DNA from 2 places in the Pseudomonas sp. TE24901 genome. Region 2 is predicted to be linked to the other one. Evidence: riboswitches for the same ligand, from Rfam matches in the RefSeq annotation. Region 2 holds a riboswitch; the other holds the start of a gene.
The links. Region 2 has a riboswitch for cobalamin ahead of cobO (cob(I)yrinic acid a,c-diamide adenosyltransferase). Riboswitches for the same ligand answer to the same signal wherever they lie in the genome.

Region 1: it holds a riboswitch for cobalamin, as region 2 does, so the genes downstream of both, ACVWVP_RS27260 (CbtB-domain containing protein) here and cobO (cob(I)yrinic acid a,c-diamide adenosyltransferase) in region 2, are expected to answer to the same signal.

Annotation. Positions count from the first base shown of each region.
Region 1 is NZ_JBSSAF010000017.1:133,370-136,767, forward strand. It holds gene cobW (cobalamin biosynthesis protein CobW) at 1-412, opposite strand, end outside; cobalamin riboswitch at 506-705, opposite strand; gene ACVWVP_RS27255 (hypothetical protein) at 895-1,395, shown strand; cobalamin riboswitch at 1,529-1,736, shown strand; gene ACVWVP_RS27260 (CbtB-domain containing protein) at 1,833-2,021, shown strand; gene ACVWVP_RS27265 (CbtA family protein) at 2,033-2,737, shown strand; gene ACVWVP_RS27270 (cobalamin biosynthesis protein) at 2,734-3,126, shown strand; gene cobM (precorrin-4 C(11)-methyltransferase) at 3,197-3,398, shown strand, end outside.
Region 2 is NZ_JBSSAF010000007.1:61,750-65,147, reverse strand. It holds gene ACVWVP_RS15495 (PQQ-dependent sugar dehydrogenase) at 1-1,096, opposite strand, end outside; cobalamin riboswitch at 1,196-1,453, shown strand; gene cobO (cob(I)yrinic acid a,c-diamide adenosyltransferase) at 1,533-2,144, shown strand; gene ACVWVP_RS15485 (cobyrinate a,c-diamide synthase) at 2,141-3,398, shown strand, end outside.

The DNA of each region.
Region 1 (3,398 bases), on a different contig from region 2:
CGACCACGGTGATTACCGCGTCGACGGTGCAGGCGCTGCGGATTTCCGGCCACTGGAAGGCTTGTACCAAGGGTTTTGGCAGGGCCAGGCCTGAGGTTTCGATGAGAATGTGGTCGAGGTCACCACGACGGGCCACCAGTTCGCGCATCACCGGGAAGAACTCTTCCTGCACGGTGCAGCACAGGCAGCCGTTGGCCAACTCGTAGACGCGGCCGTTGGCTTCTTCTTCGGTGCAACCGATGGAGCACTGCTTGAGGATTTCACCGTCGATGCCCAATTCGCCGAATTCGTTGACGATTACCGCGATGCGACGGCCCTGGGCGTTGTCGAGCATGTGGCGCAGCAAGGTGGTTTTGCCCGACCCGAGGAAGCCGGTAACGATGGTGACGGGGAGTTTGGCCAGTGTTTTCATCGGATGCCCTTTGGGGCGGGCATACGGGACGATAGGCCCTGCGACGGCGCGCAGCAGCGGATTTCGTCACCGGATCACCCCGCCCGGTTGAAGTAGAAAATCGGTTGCGAGGCAGGTCTCCTGGCTTGGGGCGTGCGGGTCTTGCGACCGGCGCTGGCTGCGCCTTCCCGCCTTGTCGGCAGTGGCGTGGCAGTCAGCTGAACCCTTTACAGTTGCGGGGGCAGCCGCGGCTTGGACCGCGTTCCCTTCTTAGCTCCGGCCTGGGCTGGAGAACCTCGAGGGTGCAAGGCTACGCAGTGCCACAGAGCGGGTCAATGCCAACACATGAGGTTCGCGCCATACCGCGGCAGTCGAATGAAACTTACAACTCGCATTAATTGCCCGATAGCCAGCTAGGAACAGCTTGGACTTTTGCACCACACAGATTTGGCTCATAAGCGCTCAATGCGCGCCAGACATACCAACGCAATAAAGGATCAAACATGACACTTTACCCTCTCCACTTTAACCTGCCACCCAACTCGCCGAGCTACAAAGGCGAGAAAGAAGCTGATGCCCCGCAGGACAGTATTCAGATCCAACACGCTGCATACACCAGCACGAGTAGCCTCGAAACTCGGGCAAAGAGAAGTACAACAGAGCAAAAGCCCCAGGTCTGGTTCTACAGTGACAAAGAGTTGCTACAAGAGGTGAAGAAACACTTCGATGAATATGCAGCCGGACAGGGCGATGAATACGTCAACTTCAAAGAATTAAAAGAGGCCGCCGGTCAGGTGCCAACCACGAGAACCTTCTCTCCAAAAGCCTCAGCCATTGCCGAGGAGATCCTCAAACGCACCGAGCTTCTCAACCAGCTGGACATAGGAGTGGGCTGGACACTCAGCGGAAGAGGATTACAAGACGAGAGGTTTGATCATGACAACCTTGACTACTTGATCACCTACGCTTCCGATCATCGCAGAGTCAGGTTCATTTCGAGATGATATAAAAATTTGTCTGATCCACAAAAAAGTAACATCGATCGCTCGTCACCCTTGAGGTCAACCCTATCCGTCAAACACCTTAAACATTTACAGCCGTTCAAGGTGTTTGACGCACATCAACCGCCCATGTTCTCCTACACACCTTGTTTCGGGTGCCCTGCAAAGGGTGAAACGGGAAACCGGTACGCCATACCCCTATGGCAAGTCCGGTGCTGCCCCCGCAACGGTAAGCGAGCGAAGCGTCATAACCACTGTGCACTTGCATGGGAAGGCGATGCTTTCAGGACTCTCCCAAGAGCCCCCTCGCAAGCCCGGAGACCGGCCCGAAAAAATCAGATAACAAACCCGCGGTGGGCGGGCGCTGTTCGAACCCTGCGTGCCCGGCTCGCGGGGTTTTCATGCGCTCGTGTCACCCTGAAACCCTGAAGGGACGCGCCATGTCGATCATCACCAGCACCTCGCACGCCACCGGCAACACCACCACCCTCAGCCAACGCCTGACCGCCGCCATCGGTGCGTCGATCCTCGGCGCGTGTCTGGTGTATTTCGCCGGTTTCTCGCATATCGAGGCGGTGCACAACGCAGCCCACGATACCCGCCACAGCGCCGCGTTCCCGTGCCACTGAGACTTGCCGACATGATCAAGCGTATTGCGCAAACCGCAGGGTTCACTGGCCTGCTGGCCGCCCTGCTGCTGACCCTGCTGCAAAGCTTCTGGGTCGCCCCGCTGATTCTGCAGGCGGAAACCTTCGAAAACGCCCCGGCCGCCACCGAAGTGGCCCACGAACACGCCGAAGGCGCCGCCGCCCACAGCCATGACGCCGAGGCCTGGGAGCCGGAAGATGGCTGGCAGCGTGTGCTGTCGACCACAGGCGGCAACCTGGTCGTAGCAGTCGGTTTCGCCCTGATGCTGGCCGGTCTCTACACCCTGCGCGCACCGACCCGTACCGCGCAAGGCTTGCTGTGGGGCTTGGCCGGTTACGCCACCTTCGTACTGGCGCCGACCATGGGCCTGCCACCTGAGCTGCCAGGCACTGCGGCAGCCGATCTGGCGCAACGGCAGATCTGGTGGATCGGCACCGCCGCCTCCACCGCCGCCGGTATTGCGCTGCTGGTGTTTGGCCGTAACTGGCTGCTGAAAGTGCTGGGTGCCGCGATCCTGGCCGTGCCTCACGTCATCGGCGCGCCACAACCGGAAGTGCACTCGATGCTGGCACCCGAGGCGCTGGAAGCGCAGTTCAAGATCGCCTCGCACCTGACCAACGTCGCCTTCTGGCTGGCGCTGGGCCTGATCAGCGCGTGGTTGTTCCGTCGCAACCGTGACGATCACTACGCTGCATGATCCTGGCGGTCGGCTTGGGCTGCCAGCGGGGTTGTGACGTTCACGCCCTGCTGGATCTGTTTGACAGCGCCCTCGCGGAGGGGGGCGTTGATCGCAACAGCATTACCGCGCTGGCCAGTATCGATCTGAAAAAGGATGAACCGGGAATACGGGCCATGGCCCGGGCGCTGGATCTCCCGTTGCACTGTTTCAACGCAGGACAACTGGCGGTTTATGCCGAGCGTTTGAGTCACAAATCCGAGGTCGCCTTTGCCCATACCGGCTGCTACGGCGTCGCCGAAAGCGCTGCCCTGGCCCTGGCCGAACACCTCGCGGGTGCCCCTGCCGGACTGCTGATCACCCGCAAAAAAGCCGCCCAGGCTACCTTTGCGTTGGCGTGCGCCGGCTAAAATCCCGATAATCGCCGCTTCCGATCATGAGCCACTTTCATGCTCGCCCGTTTTTCGACAGGAATTTCCCATGACCGTCTACTTCATCGGCGCAGGCCCCGGCGACCCGGAATTGATCACCGTCAAGGGTCAGCGGCTGATCCGTAACTGCCCGGTGATCATCTATGCCGGCTCGCTGGTGCCCGCAGCGGTGCTGGAAGGTCATCAGGCAGAGACCGTCGTCAATAGCGCCGAATTGCACCTGGAACAGATCATCGACCTGATCAAGACAG
Region 2 (3,398 bases):
ACCCATGCTGGCCGATAAATGCCCCGTTGCTGAACTGCGCCGGCAGTTTGTTGCCCTCTGCGAAGGTCAGCCCCAACGATGCCGTATGCGGGCCCACGGCATAGTCCGGCGCGATGGCCTTGGCCACCAGGTCCAGGTTCTGCGGCGAAACGCGCACATCCACGTGCTGGCCGTAATAACTGAAAGGCCAGCCGTAGAAGCCGCCATCCTTGACCGACGTGATGTAGTCCGGCACCAAGTCGCTGCCGATCTCGTCACGCTCATTCACCGCCGTCCACAACTTGCCCGTCTGCGGCTCCCAAGCCATGCCATTCGGGTTGCGCAGGCCTGAGGCGAAGATGCGGTGCTGGCCCGAGGCGCGATCCACTTCCCAGATCGCCGCCCGACCTTCTTCCGCTTCCAGGCCGTTTTCGCCGACGTTGCTGTTGGAGCCGACGCTCACATACAGTTTGCTGCCGTCTTTGCTCGCTACTACGTTCTTGGTCCAGTGGTGGTTGATGCTGCCGCCTGGCAGGTCGACCACTTTGGTGCCGGCTTCCTTGATCGTAGTTTCGCCCGGTTGATAGGGGAAGCGCAGCAGTTGGTCCGAGTCCGCCACGTACAAATCGTTGCCGACCAGGGTCATGCCGAACGGTGAGTTCAGGTTCTCCAGGAACACTGTGCGCGTCTCGGCAACGCCGTCGTGGTCGGCATCGCGCAGCAGTGTGATGCGGTTCGGGCTCGGCACACCCGCGCCGGCGCGGCCCATGACCTTCTCCATGACCCAGCCGCGAATCCCCTTGGCATCATCCGGTTTGGGCGGCGCATTGGTTTCGGCCACCAGCACATCGCCGTTGGGCAGTACATACAGCCAGCGCGGGTGGTCCAGCCCTTCGGCGAACGCGGCCACCTGGGTGCCTGCGGCGGCCGTTGGTTTTGCGCCATCAGGCCAGCCGATCGCCGGGGCGATGTTGACGGTGGGGATCAGTGTCTTGTTCGGTTCGGGCAACTTGGGCGAAGGACCGGTGCCGTCCGACACCTGCAACGTTGAGCTTTCACCGCAGGCGGCGAGGGTGCCTGCGAGCATGATCAGTAAGGCGAGTCTGGTTTTATGCATGGTGTTCTCCTGAATACCTGTAAGGGTAGAGGAGTACGGCGGTCCGATGGTTCAAGTGCGAGGCCGGCTTTAATTGACGCTCCACCCCCAACCCACTAACCTTCGCGGCTTGTTCCAGGTGCTCTGTGGCGTATGCGTCGACAGGGTGAAACAGGGAAGCCGGTGAGTGAGCGCACTTGTACACAGTGCTGCCGCGATTCCGGCGCTGCCCCCGCAACGGTAAATGAGTCAAGACGCTGCCTTTTGCCACTGTATCGCGCGCGATATGGGAAGGCGCAACGTCGGTCTGCTCGCTCTTTTCACAAGGGCAGGGCGCCACTCATGAGCCCGGAGACCGGCCCGGAGCATCCAACAGCATCACGGTGGGCGATGCTTGGCTGTCTGTATTTTCTTTTCCCTGCCCGCCGTTTTTGTCCAGCCCCAACGGAGAGCTGCCATGACCGATTCCCCCGACCGCGACGAACGTCACCTGGCGCGCATGCTGCGCAAAAAAGCCGTGATCGACGAGCGCATCGCAAACTCCCCCAATGAATGCGGTTTGTTGCTGGTATTGACCGGCAACGGCAAAGGCAAGAGCAGCTCCGCATTCGGCATGCTGGCCCGGGCCATGGGCCACGGCATGCAGTGCGGCGTGGTGCAGTTCATCAAGGGGCGTAACAGCACCGGTGAAGAGTTGTTCTTCCGCCGCTTCCCCGAGCAAGTGCGTTTCCACGTCATGGGCGAAGGCTTCACCTGGGAAACCCAGGACCGCCAGCGCGACATTGCCGCCGCCGAAGCCGCCTGGGCGGTGTCCCGCGAACTGCTGCAAGATCCGGCCATCGGCCTGGTGGTGCTGGATGAGCTGAATATCGCCCTCAAGCACGGTTACCTCGACCTGGACCAGGTGCTCAGCGACCTGCAAGCCCGACCTCCGATGCAACACGTGGTGGTCACTGGCCGTGGCGCCAAACCCGAATTGATCGAAATGGGCGACACCGTCACCGAAATGGGCATGCTCAAGCACGCGTTCCAGGCCGGTATCAAGGCACAGAAGGGCGTCGAACTTTGAATCAGCCCCGTCATTGCCCGGCCGTCTTGATCGCCGCACCGGCGTCCGGCCAGGGCAAAACCACCGTCACCGCCGCGCTGGCCCGTTTGCACCGCAACCTGGGGCGCAAGGTGCGCGTGTTCAAGTGCGGCCCGGACTTCCTCGACCCCATGATCCACGAGCGTGCCAGCGGTGCGCCGGTGTACCAGCTGGACATGTGGATGGTGGGCGAGCAGGAAAGTCGCCGCCTGTTGTGGGAAGCGGCGGGCGAGGCCGACCTGATCCTCATCGAAGGCGTGATGGGCCTGTTCGACGGTACGCCCTCCAGCGCCGACCTGGCGCGGCACTTCGGTGTGCCGGTGCTGGGCGTGATCGACGGCACCGCCATGGCCCAGACCTTCGGTGCCCTGGCCCTGGGTCTGGCGCGTTATCAGCCGGACCTGCCGTTTGCCGGCGTGCTGGCCAACCGCGTCGGCACCTTGCGCCACGCGCAGTTGCTGGAAGGCAGCCTGACTGAAGGCTTGCGCTGGTATGGCGCATTGTCCCGCGAAACCGGGATCGAACTGCCCAGCCGACACTTGGGGCTAGTGCAAGCCAGCGAATTGAATGATCTCGATGTGCGCCTGGATGCCGCCGCTCAAGCACTGGGCAGCAGCTGCGAAGTCGCCTTACCGCCTCCGGTCACCTTTGCCGCGCCCGAAGTGATCGTGGCCGAGCCGTTGCTCGAAGGCGTGCGTATTGCTGTGGCCCGCGACGAAGCCTTCGCCTTTACCTACGGCGCCAGTCTCGACCTGCTACGCGCGATGGGTGCCGAGTTGCACTTCTTCTCGCCGATCCATGACCACCAATTGCCAGACGCCGAAAGCCTCTACCTGCCGGGTGGCTATCCGGAGTTGCACCACCAGGCACTGTCGCAAAACACGCCGATGCTCAAAGCCATCCGCGCTCACCATGCCGCCGGCAAACCCTTGCTCGCTGAATGCGGCGGCATGCTGTACCTGCTCGACTCGCTGACCGATGTCGATGGCGTCCGCGCCGAACTGGTGGGCCTGCTGCAAGGCGATGCCGTGATGCAGAAGAAACTCGCGGCCCTGGCCCTGCAGAATGTCGAGCTGCCCGAAGGCACGCTGCGCGGCCATACCTATCACCACTCCCTCACGACCACCGAGTGGCAGCCGATTGCCCGTGGCCTTAGCCCCAACGGTGGGCGTGGTGCCGAGGCGGTCTACCGGCAAGGCCGCATGACCGCGTCTTACGTACATTTCTATTTTCCAT